3 regions of the Halomonas sp. NyZ770 genome follow, and region 2 is predicted to be linked to each of the others. Evidence: predicted binding sites of a transcription regulator. Region 2 holds the regulator's gene; each other region holds the start of a gene.
The links. The regulator LexA, encoded in region 2, represses DNA repair genes until DNA is damaged. The targets are predictions, from matches to a motif close to TACTGTNTANNTANACAGTA.
Positions count from the first base shown of each region.

Region 1: the regulator LexA is predicted to act here: its motif matches at 1,812-1,831, upstream of LG409_RS11860 (LexA family protein).
Region 3: the regulator LexA is predicted to act here: its motif matches at 1,637-1,656, upstream of recN (DNA repair protein RecN).

Region 1 covers NZ_CP085143.1:2,570,098-2,574,258, forward strand. The annotation lists gene LG409_RS11850 (patatin-like phospholipase family protein) at 1-565, opposite strand, end outside; gene LG409_RS11855 (alpha/beta fold hydrolase) at 626-1,510, opposite strand; gene LG409_RS11860 (LexA family protein) at 1,854-2,297, shown strand; gene LG409_RS11865 (Y-family DNA polymerase) at 2,294-3,592, shown strand; gene LG409_RS11870 (LBF_2804 family protein) at 3,632-4,161, shown strand, end outside.
Region 2 covers NZ_CP085143.1:2,108,703-2,112,863, reverse strand. The annotation lists gene LG409_RS09710 (ribonuclease J) at 1-159, opposite strand, end outside; gene purU (formyltetrahydrofolate deformylase) at 434-1,288, shown strand; gene LG409_RS09700 (energy-coupling factor ABC transporter permease) at 1,312-1,983, shown strand; gene lexA (transcriptional repressor LexA) at 2,018-2,695, opposite strand; gene LG409_RS09690 (TetR/AcrR family transcriptional regulator) at 2,920-3,606, shown strand; gene LG409_RS09685 (L,D-transpeptidase) at 3,584-4,099, shown strand.
Region 3 covers NZ_CP085143.1:336,932-341,092, reverse strand. The annotation lists gene dnaK (molecular chaperone DnaK) at 1-722, opposite strand, end outside; gene grpE (nucleotide exchange factor GrpE) at 874-1,503, opposite strand; gene recN (DNA repair protein RecN) at 1,704-3,377, shown strand; gene fur (ferric iron uptake transcriptional regulator) at 3,527-3,979, opposite strand; gene LG409_RS01645 (outer membrane protein assembly factor BamE) at 4,052-4,161, shown strand, end outside.

The DNA of each region.
Region 1 (4,161 bases), 460 kb from region 2:
CCGCCACCACAAAATCCGCTTCATGGGCGGCCAGAATGGGCATCATCGGCAGCGGGTTGAGCAGCCCGCCATCCACCAGCACCTGCTCGCCCAGGTTCACCGGAGTAATCACGCCAGGCACCGCAATGGAGGCGCGTATGGCGCGTAGCAGCGGGCCATTTTGAAACCACACTTCGCGCTGGCGTACCAGATCGGTGGCCACCGTGGTCACGGGGATCGGCAGATCCTCGATCAGTACGTCACCCACCAGTTCTTCCAGCTTGCTCATGACCTTGTTGGCCCGCATGGCCCCCATGGGGCTCCAGGTCACATCGACCAGCTTCAGCACGTCCAGATAGTCGAGATGGCACACCCAATCCCGGTACTGGGGCAGCTTGCCCGATGCGTAGATACCGCCAATCAGAGCGCCCATGGAACAGCCCGCTATCGAGATGATCTCGAAGCCCCGCGCTTCCAGCGCCTCGATCACGCCGATATGCGCGTAGCCTCTGGCCCCGCCGCTGCCCAGCACCAGGGCCACCTTATTTCCCTCACCCAGCGCTCTCCCTGCCAACAGACTCACCACGGCACGCCCTCCTTGTTATTTTTCATTGCGTTATTCTTCACCGCTCTACTCTTCACCACTCTACTCTTCACCACTGGGGCTACGGCAAATCACCTCGGCGACCTGGGCCACGGCCTGCGGCTCCAGATGAAGGTGGTGCCCCCCCGCCAGCACATGACGAGTGAGGCGGGGAACCGCCTGCCGAGCGGCCACCGCCCACTGGCGCTCGCCGAGAATACCGCGCTCTCCTTCTATCAATAGCACGGGGGCTTGAATCTCTGCCAGTGTGGCCAGCACCTGCTGCGGCGTCAGGCGGACCAGGGAAGGCTTCAGCAGGCGGCTGTCGGTGCGCATGGCGACCTTGCCATCCGCCGTGGCCTGGGTGTTACGTTCGACCAGCGGCCTAGCCGTGATGGCATCCAGCGGCGTCACGCCGCCTGCCACCCGGGCGGCAACGGCCTGTTCGATATCCGCATACCGGGGCGTGCGCGAAGCGACGCGGCGGTGGGCGGTGAGGCCCTTGCGCAGCTGGCTGGCCGTCTCCTCTGCGGGCGTATTCAGTGCCCCCAGGCCATCCAGCAGCACCAGCCGTGCGACACGCTCGGGCAGCGCCGCTGCCAGCAGGCAGGAGACCGCCGCCCCCATCGAGTGCGCCAGCAACGTGGCCTGCTCGATCTCCAGCGCCTCCATGGCATCCAGCACATCGTGAAGGTAGTCCCACAGCGCATAGTCGCTGCCGAAGGGCGTATGGGCCGAGTGGCCGTGCCCGCGAAAATCGAGGGCAACGATACGAATGTTCAGTCGCTTGACCAACAAGGGAGCCAGCCGCGAGAAGCTCGCCGCGTTATCCAGCCAGCCGTGCAGGGCGACCCATACCGGGGCATCGTGGCGCCCCCAGCTCAGGGCCGCCAGGCGCCCATTGGCCAACGACAGCGGCGTACTGCCGCTAAACTCGGAACCTTTCATCAGCCCTCTCTCTTCACGAAAAACCCTGCGCCGGATGACGCTTCGAGCACCAAACGTTACCATGCCTGGCATAGCCTATGCGCTGATTTCGAGCGGCCCATGGTGGGCCACCCTTTGCTATCTGCTGGAGACAACCCGATGAAACCTCGTCGCGACACCCGCGCCCGCAATCTCGTGTTCTGGATCACGGTCATCAGTGCGCTGGTGGTTGGCCTCTGGCTGGCCCGTTAGCCTCCTCGTCCCCTTACCTTCGCCCCGGCACCTTGCATTTTTTCCCGCATGAATGAATACTGGCTATAAATACTGTATATAAACACACCATTCATTCGTGAGGAGCCCGACGATGCCGTCTCAACCCACTGCCGTTGCGACCGCCTTGCCGTCAACGCCCTTGCCTCTTCCGTTTGCCTCGCTGAGTGGTCGCGCGGGTTTTAGCGGCTTTCCTTCCCCCGCGCAGGATTACGAGCCGCGCACGCTGGACCTCAACACGCGGCTGATCAAGCACCCGACACAGACGTTCTACCTGACCGCCCGCGGCGACAGCATGGAGGGGTGGGGCATCTTCGACGGCGACCTGCTGGTGGTAGACCGCAGCGTGCCGCCTAGGCTGGGCCACATCGTGGTCGCCCTGTTCGACGAGGAGCTGTTGATCAAGCGCTACGCGCTGTATCGCGGTGCGCCGCATTTGTGCTCGTCTCACCCGCACTACCCTCCGCTGCCGCTGGAAGAGGCCGAGTGCCAGCTATGGGGGGTAGTGCGCGCCGTCATTCATGAGTATTTGCCATGATCGGTCTGGTGGATGCCAACAACTTTTACGTTTCCTGCGAGCGGGTATTCCAGCCCACGCTGGAAGGCAAGGCCGTGGGCGTCATGTCCAACAACGACGGCTGCGTGATTGCGCGCTCTGCCGAGCTGAAAGCCATGGGCATTGCCATGGGGACGCCAGCGTTCCAGCTGGAAGGGCTGCGGCGTCGGGGCCAGATCCATTTGTGCTCCTCCAACTACGAGCTGTACGGCGACATGTCGGCGCGGTTGGCACAGCTGCTGCGTGAAGCCTGCCCAGAGGTCGCCCCCTACTCCATCGATGAGATGTTCATTTACCTGGATGGCTTCGATGACGCCCAGTGCCAGGCCATGGGCGTGGCGCTACGCCGCCGTGTTCGCCGTTACCTGGGGTTGCCCGTCTGCGTTGGGCTGGCGGCCACGCATACGCTGGCCAAGCTGGCCAATCACGTGGCCAAGCAGCAGCCACACTATCAAGGGGTATGCCTGCTGGCTGCCCACACCGCCACCACCCAGGCACTGCTCAAACAGCTTCCGGTGAGCGAGGTATGGGGAGTCGGCCGACGGCTTGCCGAGCAGCTCGCCGTGAGCGGTATTCGTACCGCCTGGCAGCTGCGCGAGAGCGACCCCAAGCAGTTGCGCAAGCGCTTTTCGGTAGTGTTGGCGCGCACCGCCCTCGAGCTGCGCGGCACGCCCTGCCTGGAGATGAACGCCGTCGAACAGCCCCGCCAACGCATCATGACCTCGCGCTCCTTCGGGCGAGCCACGGGGCGCAAGGAGGAGCTGCACGATGCATTGCGCCAGCACGCCCAGCGCAGCGCCGAGAAACTGCGCCAGCAGGGTAGTCTGGCCCGTGCGGTGCTGATGTTTCTGACCACCAGCCGCCATCGCAAGGACCTGCCCCAGCTGGCCCCCCGCGCCATGATTCCCCTCGATGCTCCCACCGACGACACGCGGCTCATTCTGCAGGCCGTCAAGGAAGGGATGGAGCAGATGTACCGCCCCGGATACGTGTTCATGAAAGCAGGCGTCATGCTGGTGGACCTGGTAGACGCCCAGCAGTACCAGCTCTCGCTGCTGGCACCGCCTGCCAAAGCGCACCCCCACGTGATGCGGGCGGTGGATGCCATCAACCAGCGGATGGGGCAAGGCACCATCCACTTTGGCATGCGCGACCCGGACGCCGCCTGGCAGCTGCGCTGCGGGCACCGTTCGCGCCGCTACACCACGCGTTGGAACGAGTTGCTGGAAGCCGGTACCCACCCGGGAGCCATCGCAGCGTTTACTTCTCACCGATAGCCGCTAGGCTAGTGATTCCGTACGCCAAAAGTTTGCCTTATGTCCTATCAACGACCTGATGACGAGTATGCGCCCAGCCCGGACGTGGCCCATCGCTGGGCGAGCCGCTACATCACGGGCTACCTTCAGCGCCACCCTGCCCATTCGGCCCCTGACGCTGCAGCAGTGCAGAAGGCGCGCCGCTGGATCATCGTGTGGGCCGCGCTGGCAGGTATCGTCTCGGGCACCTTGATAGGTGGAGCGGAGTGGTGGATGCGGGCACACGCCGTCGACAACTGGGAAGCGTTGGGGTGGCAGGCACAGCTGCCCTACTGGGCAGGCTACATGCTGTTTGCTGGCATCGTTACCGTGCTGGAAATCGGTTTTCTCTACTGGAACTCTCTGCGCGGCGTGGCGCAGGTCAGCCGCCTGGCAGGCTTGCCCTACCCCAGCGCCTCCCCGATGCCGCCCGCCGTGCAGCTGACCGTCCACGGCGTATCCAGAACCGCACTGGAGTACCCCAGCGCAGGCCACCGGATTTACGGGGTCGACCCCCACGCGTACCTGCACGGCTGGAAGCTGACCTGCCG
Region 2 (4,161 bases):
ACCATGGGTGATGAACAGCGCGGCAGGCGTGATACCGAGGGTCTGCAGGGTGTCGGTGTTGGGTACCTGCAGCGGCGAGTTGGGCAGATCTTGACGAATCATCATGCCGCAATCGACGGCGATCCACTGATCGTCGTATCCATACAGCGTAAGATTCATTCCAATTTCACCGCATCCACCTAGCGGAAGCAGGTGCAGGGGCGGGCGGCGACGGGGACGAAGTTGAACGCGTGGTGGATGCATCGGTCATGAAAAGCCTGGGAAGTAATCTCTTAACTATACGGGAAGGGAGGGGCCTGTAACAATCATCGCGGCACTGCACCACAGTGCTTGGTCGCAGCGCTTGCGTTACACTAGCGCGCCTGGTGAGGCTTGCCTGTCGGCAGGTAAGTCCCTGGCGAACGTGCCGTTACATACGCAAGAGTGTTCATTGATGTCTCATTATTACCGTTTAGTTGTGTCGTGCCCGGATCAGGTGGGCATCGTGGCGCGTGTTTCCAGCTTCATTGCCCAGCAGGGCGGCTCGATTACCGAGGCCAGCCAGCACTCCGACCTGGAGACGGGTCGCTTTTTCATGCGTTACGAAATTCTCGCCGATTCATTGGGCATGTCGGCCGAGGCGCTGCGCACGGCGTTCGAACCCGTCGCCGCCGAATTCGATATGCAGTGGTCACTGGTGGACACCCAGAAGCGCCGCCGCGTGGTGTTGATGGTGTCGCGGGAATCCCACTGCCTGGTGGATCTGCTGTATCGCTGGCAGGCAGGCGAGTTGGATTGCGATATCGTCAGCGTCATTTCCAATCATGACGACATGCGTTCACTCACCGAGTGGTACGGCATTCCTTATCATCACGTGCCGGTGGACCCGGCCAACAAGCAGGCGGCTTTCGAGCAGGTACAAACCCAAATCGATGCGGCACGGGCCGACTGTGTCGTGTTGGCGCGGTACATGCAGATACTGCCCCCCTCGTTGTGCGAGCGCTATGCCGGGCGCGTCATCAATATTCATCACAGCTTCTTGCCCTCCTTTGCCGGGGCAAAGCCTTACCACCAGGCTTACGAGCGTGGCGTCAAGCTGATCGGTGCCACCTGCCATTACGTGACCGAAGAGCTGGATGCGGGGCCCATCATCGAGCAGGATATCCATCGGGTAAGCCACTGCCACACGCCCACCGACCTGGTGCGCTTTGGCCGTGATGTGGAAAAAGCCGTGCTGGCTCGCGGCCTGCGCTGGCATCTGGAAGACCGCGTATTGATTCACGGTAACAAGACCGTCGTGTTCAGCTAACTCGCCCACCGGGGAGGGGCGCCATGTCCTTTGCACAAAGCGTGCTGGCCACCTGGGCACTGCTGGTTACCTGGCTGGTGTCGGCAGGTGCGCTGGGGTGGGTGCTTTGGCAGCGCCCCTGGCAGCCGCTGCTGGAAGATACCGGTTTGCAGCATCGCTGGATGGCCGCGACGCTTGCCGTGATGCTGATGTGGCAGCTGCGGGCCCAGGCGGTCGATTGGTTGACCCTGCATCTGGTGTTCACGGTGCTGATGACATTGGTGTTCAAGGTGCCCCTGGCCTTGATCAGCAACCTGCTGCTCAACGTGGCGATGGTGGTGATCGGGCGCAATGCCTGGGAGCTGTTGGGGCCCAACGTGTTGGTGACGGGACTGGTGCCCGCCGTGATCACGGGGGTGGTATGGCGTATCGTGGATCGCCGCTTGCCGGACAATCTGATGGTGTTTCTGTTTGCCTGCGGTTTTTTCGGTGCTGCGCTGGCCACGCTAGGAGGCGGGCTGGCGGCCGTGGGGTTGATTCTGGTGGCGGGCACCGACCCTGAAGCGATCTATCTGGCTCAGGAGTATGCCCGCTTTTTACCCTTGCTGATGCCCTCGGAAGCCTTCATCACCGGCATGCTGCTGAGTATCTTGCTGGTCTACCACCCGCACTGGGTCGCCACGTTCAACGACCATCGTTACATCGATATGCAGTAGGCGGTGGCTTGGTCCAGTGCCCTGGCCCAGTATTTTAGCCCAGTGCCTGGCCGTTCCCGCCTCGGATGACGCCTACCCCGACGCCTTCGATATCCAGCTGTTGAGTTCTCAGGTCGATTTCGATGGGGGCGAAGTCTTCGTTCTCGGCGAGCAGCGTGACGTGATGCCCCTGACGTTTAAAACGCTTGACCGTGACTTCGTCTTCCAGGCGCGCGACGACGATCTGACCGTCACGCACGCGGTCGGTACGATGCACCGCCAGCAGATCGCCTTCCAGAATGCCCACGTCCTTCATCGACAGGCCGCGAACTCGCAGCAGATAGTCGGCCTTGGGGGTGAAGTACTCTGCAGGGAGCGGGCAGTAACGGTCGATATGCTCCGCTGCCAGAATGGGACTGCCCGCCGCGACTTCGCCAATGACCGGCAGCCCGCTGGGCGTGGCATCGTTGGCGGCGCTGGCAGGCTCGGCTGCCGGGGGCGTGGCGTCGAGCGGTTCCTGGTTGGGCAGGCGAATGCCGCGGGACGTATTGCGAATGATGCGAATGGCACCTTTGCGCTCCAGAGCGCGCAGATGCTCTTCGGCGGCGTTGGGGGAACGAAAGCCCAGCGCCTTGGCGATTTCGGCGCGGGTAGGGGGGTAGCCAAGCTCGCCCATGGTCTTCACGATAAAATCATATACATGCTGCTGGCGTGCGGTGAGTGGGCGTGACATATCAGACTCCAAACAGTGAAAAGACAGTCGCTACATGTCCGTAAAATCAGTATGTGTTTAAGTATACAGTATGTTGCTCTGTCCAGTACATGATGAGTTGCAATCCGTACCGTGGCACGCAGCCTGAACCTTGAGCGGGATAATCGTTTGAGCCAGCAGGGGTAATGGCATACTATTCGCCAACGCGATCGCCATGTTTTAAACACCTGTTTTGGGAGGGCGCTATGGCCCAGTCGGATACGGTCACACGTATTTTGGATACGGCAGAGGTGCTCTTTGCAGAGCGGGGGTTTGCCGAGACATCACTGCGCAATATCACCAGCAAAGCGCGGGTCAACCTTGCTGCCGTCAATTATCACTTCGGGTCGAAGAAAGCGCTGATACAGGCGGTATTTGCCCGTTACCTGGACCCGTTCTCCGAACGCTTCCATACTGCGCTGGACGAGCTGGAAGCGCGCTACGAAGGCCAGGCCATTCCTCTGGAGGTGCTGCTGGAAACCATGGCCACTACCGTGCTGGCCGTGCCTGCCGAGCGGCATAGCCTGAAAGTGTTCATGCGGCTGCTGGGGCTGGCTTACAGCCAGGCGCAAGGACACCTGCGTCGCTACATTCAGCAGCAGTATGGCGATGTCTTCACGCGCTTCACGGAGTTGGTGCGCCGGGCGACCCCCGAGCTGCCAGATGCCGAGCGTTTCTGGCGGCTGCACTTCATGCTGGGCACGGTGATTTTCACTCTGTCTGGCCTGGATGCACTGCGCGATATCGCCGCCAAGGATTATCAAGAGCAGGTAACGGTACGCGACTTGATCCGACGTCTGCGCCCCGTCGTGGTGGCGGCCATGAGCGCGCCGATGCCGTTGCCCGCAGCAACCGTGGATGAGAAGCCCCATGCACACGCCCAGATTGGCTGACCTGCCGCCCGTTGACGGTGGCTGGATGGAAATCGACACCGAGGCCCAACGCCTGCGCTGGTGGCAGGGGAGCGCGCTAGAGCATGAATGCGCCATTTCGACGGGCAAGGCCGGCGTAGGGCAAGAAGAGGGCAGTGGACGTACTCCGTTGGGTTGGCACTACATTCGAGCAGCGATTGGCGATGGGCTACCCGAGGATGCGGTCTTTCGGGGGCGTCGTTGGACCGGAGAGGTCTACTCTGCCGATTTGGCGGTCGAATTCCCCGAGCGCGACTGGATCTTGACCCGCATACTGTGGCTATGTGGCCTGGAGCGCGGTATCAATCGCGGCGGCTGTGTCGATTCCCAGCGTCGCTACATCTACCTGCACGGTACTCCCCCTGACCAGCCCATGGGCCTTGCTGCTTCTCACGGCTGTGTGCGTCTACGTAATCCCGACCTGCTCTGGCTTTTCAAACGGGCTGTGCCGGGTACGCCAGTATGGCTGCATTGACGTTTTCCCCGCTGGCATACTCCACATTTTGAAAGATCACACGGGTGGTCTAGAATGACGCC
Region 3 (4,161 bases), 1.8 Mb from region 2:
ACCAGATAGTTGATCAGCGCCAGGTCGAAATCTTCACCGCCCAGGAAGGTGTCACCGTTGGTGGCCAGTACTTCGAACTGGGTTTCACCATCGACATCGGCGACTTCGATGATGGAGATATCGAAGGTACCACCGCCCAGGTCGTAGACCGCGATGGTCTTGTCACCACGAGACTTGTCCATGCCGTAGGCAAGCGCTGCGGCAGTCGGCTCGTTGATGATGCGCTTGACGTCCAGACCGGCAATACGGCCCGCATCTTTGGTGGCCTGACGCTGGCTGTCGTTGAAGTAGGCCGGTACGGTGATGACCGCTTCGGTCACCGGCTCGCCAAGGTAGTCTTCGGCGGTTTTCTTCATCTTCTTCAGCACTTCGGCGCTGACCTGCGGGGGAGCCATCTTCTTGCCTTTGACTTCTACCCACGCGTCACCGTTGTCGGCTTCGGCAATCTTGTACGGCACCATCTTGATGTCTTTTTGAACGACGTCGTCCTTGAAACGACGACCGATCAGACGCTTGATGGCGTAAAGGGTGTTTTCCGGATTGGTCACGGCCTGACGCTTGGCCGCCTGACCTACCAGCGTTTCGCCGTCATCGGTGTAGGCAATGATGGAAGGCGTGGTACGACCGCCTTCGGCGTTTTCAATGACTTTAGCGCTGTCACCATCGAGCACGGCTACACAAGAGTTAGTGGTGCCCAGGTCGATACCAATAATGCGTCCCATAGCAAAAACCTCGAATTCGGTTGAAACAAAAAACTAGTGGTTTACGCCGTCAAAACTGTTTAAGGCGTTTGCGAGCATTCTCGCGGGTTGCCCTTTATTTGGGGGCCGGCTGGCGCATTTCAAGGGCTTTTTTCTGCAATGCGTCATCGGATTAACCGGCTTTCTGGCTGACCACCACCATCGCAGGACGCACCAGACGGCCATTCAGGGAGTACCCCTTCTGTATGACGTCCATTACCGTATTGGGCTCCAGCTCGGGATTGGGCACCATAGCCATGGCTTCATGCACCTGCGGGTCGAAGGGCTCGCCCTGGGGCTCGATGCTTTCGACGCCAAACTTGGCCAGCACGCCCAGCTGCATCCTCAGAGTCATGGAGACGCCTTCACGATGCACGTCGGAAGCGTCTTCCTGCATGCTTTCCAGGGCTTTCTCCAGGCTGTCCACGACGGGCAGCAGTTCCTTGACGAACTTCTCCAGCGCAAACTTGCGCGCCTTTTCGGCCTCTTGCTCGGCGCGACGGCGCACGTTCTGTGCTTCAGCGGCGGCACGCAGGGCCTGGTCCTTGGCCTGGGCCAGGCTCTGCTCCAGCTCTTCTACCTGGGCGGCCAGCACGTCGGCTTCAGGGTTGCCTACGCTGCCATCGAGCACTGCTTCGTTTTCGATCAGCCCTTCCAGCTCGCCTTCTACCAGGCGTTCTTCTGCCGTTGGCTCCGTGACTTCGGCTTCCTGCTCCTGACGCGCCAGCTCTTCATCCAACGGGGTTTGCGGTTCTTTAGCCATGCCTTGCTCCTGAAATACGTAGCGGTGCCGTTGGCGGCCACCTGAGTTGATTCGCGGGATTTAGACCACGGATAAAAGCTATATGGGGGCCATCAAAGCCATCTCAAGAGGGGCATTGAAGTGAGTTATCGACTACTGTATAAAACAACAATTATTGGATAAGCATCCAGCATTCGGGATGCACCGCCTCAGGAGGCCTCATGCTGACACAGCTAGCGATCCAGGATTACGCGATTGTTGACCGCCTTGAACTCGACCTCAGCCGTGGCATGACCGCCATCACGGGGGAAACCGGGGCGGGTAAATCCATCTTGCTGGGCGCACTGGGGCTCTGCCTGGGCGAGCGTGCCGACGCAGGCAGCGTGCGCCACGGCTGCGAGCGCACCGACCTTTCCGCCCGCTTCGACATTCAACACCTGCCCGCCGCCATCGAGTGGCTGCAGGCCCGAGAGCTGCCTACCGACGAGTGCCTGTTACGCCGCGTCGTTACCGCCAGCGGGCGCTCCAAAGCATGGATCAACGGCCACCCGGCCACCATTGCCGACCTGAAATCGCTGGGCGAACAGCTGATTCAAATCCATGGCCAGCACGCCCATCAGGCGCTCATGCGGGAAGAAACCCACCTGGCGCTGCTGGATGACTACGCCGGGCTTCGTGAGCGCAGCCAAAAGTTGGCCGAGACTTACCGTGAATGGCGCAATGCCCGCCGTCGGTTGAAAAAGCTCAGTGAAGAGGGCAGCGAGGTAGAGGCCAAGCGCCAGCTGTTGCGCTATCAGGTGGAAGAGCTCGACCAGCTGGGCCTCGCCGAAGGCGAGCTGCAAACCCTGGAAGAAGAGCAGCACACGCTGGCCCACGCGGAAGAGACCCTGCGAGAAACCCAGTTTGCCGCCGACTGCTGTGAAAACGATGAGGGCGGTGCGCTGTCGTTGCTGAACCAGGCCTACGCGCACTTGAGCGCCCTGCCCGGCAGCGACAAGGGTACGCTGGCCAACACCCTGGCCATGCTCAGCGATGCGCGCATTCAGGTAGAAGAAGCCGCCAGCGAGCTGCAGCGTCTGGCCAGCACCACCGAACTGGACCCCGAGCGCCTGGCCTGGGTCGAGGAGCGCATGGGCGACGTGCACCGCATTGCGCGCAAGCACCATGTCGCCCCGGAGGAAATCTGCGCTCTGCATGCCCAGCTACGCCAGGAAGTGGCGCAACTGGAAGCCAGCGATGATGACCTGGAGGCCCTGAGCAGCCAGGTGGCCGACTACCGCGAGCGCTACCGCAGCGATGCCAAGCTGCTCAGTGACGCTCGCCAAAAGGCAGCGGTGCGGCTAGGCAAGGAAGTCCAGCAGCAGCTGGCTTTTCTGGCCATGGGCAAGGCGCGTTTCGATGTCGACGTTACCCCTCGCGACACGCCCACCCCAGAAGGGCTGGATCACGTACAGTTCCTGATCAGTGCCAACCCTGGCCAGCCTGCGCGCCCGCTGGCGAAAGTGGCATCCGGCGGTGAACTGTCGCGTATCAGTTTGGCCATTCAGGTCGTGGCGGCCTCGCACTCCACCATTCCCAGCCTGGTCTTCGATGAAGTGGACGTGGGTATTTCCGGTGCGACGGCCGAAATCGTCGGCCAGCTGCTGCGCAAGCTGGGCGAAAACGGCCAGGTGATGACCGTGACCCACCTGCCGCAGGTGGCCGCCCAGGCGCATCAGCATCTGCATATCGAAAAACGCGCCAAACGCGATACCACCTTGACCCACATGGCACTGCTGGACGAGCGAGGCCGCATCAGCGAGCTGGCCCGCATGCTGGGCGGGGTTACGCTTTCCGACCAGACCCTGGCCCATGCCCGCGAGATGCTGCACGCCAGCCAGCGCCCTCCTCACTAAGCTCAACCAAACTCAACCAAACCCACGCCAAGCCTTTGCCCTTCGCCGGGCGAAGGCAGCGCTCGGCCATCACGCGACCTACAAAAACGCCCCTGAGGCGCCAGATGAACTGCTCTGGCACCCCAAGGGCGTTTTCATGTGGCAGCGGACTACTTGCGGTTCGTGGGGCCACTGTCCTGGCGCGTGACGTCCGACCCACGGGGGCGTACGTACAGCACCAGAGCGTGGTCCACTAGCTCGTAGCCGTGCTCTTCGGCGATCTCTTGCTGGCGACGCTCGATGATGTCATCGACGAACTCGATGATTTCACCGCTTTCCAGACACACCATGTGGTCATGGTGGTCTTCTTGGGTCATCTCGAAGACCGCATGGCCACCGTCGAAATTGTGACGAATCACAAGGCCTGCCGACTCGAACTGAGTCAGCACGCGGTAGACGGTCGCCAGACCAACATCCTCGCCCGCATCAATCAGTGTTTTATACACTTCTTCTGCGCTAAGGTGGTGTTGGCCCGAAGCATTTTCGAGAATCTGCAGGATCTTGACGCGCGGCAGGGTCACTTTCAGCCCGGCTTTGCGTAGTTCATGGTTCTGATCGGCCATGGTTGCTCTTCGCAGTAACAGGTTAGGTCGGGTATCATCGACCGAAACCACGATAGTGAAGAACAGGCTCAAATGCAAAAATTGACTCGTATCATTACTCTTTCCGTTGCCCTGACCGTCGTTAGCGGCTGCAGTTACGTCGGCGTGTACAAGCGCGACATCCCCCAGGGCAACCTGGTCAC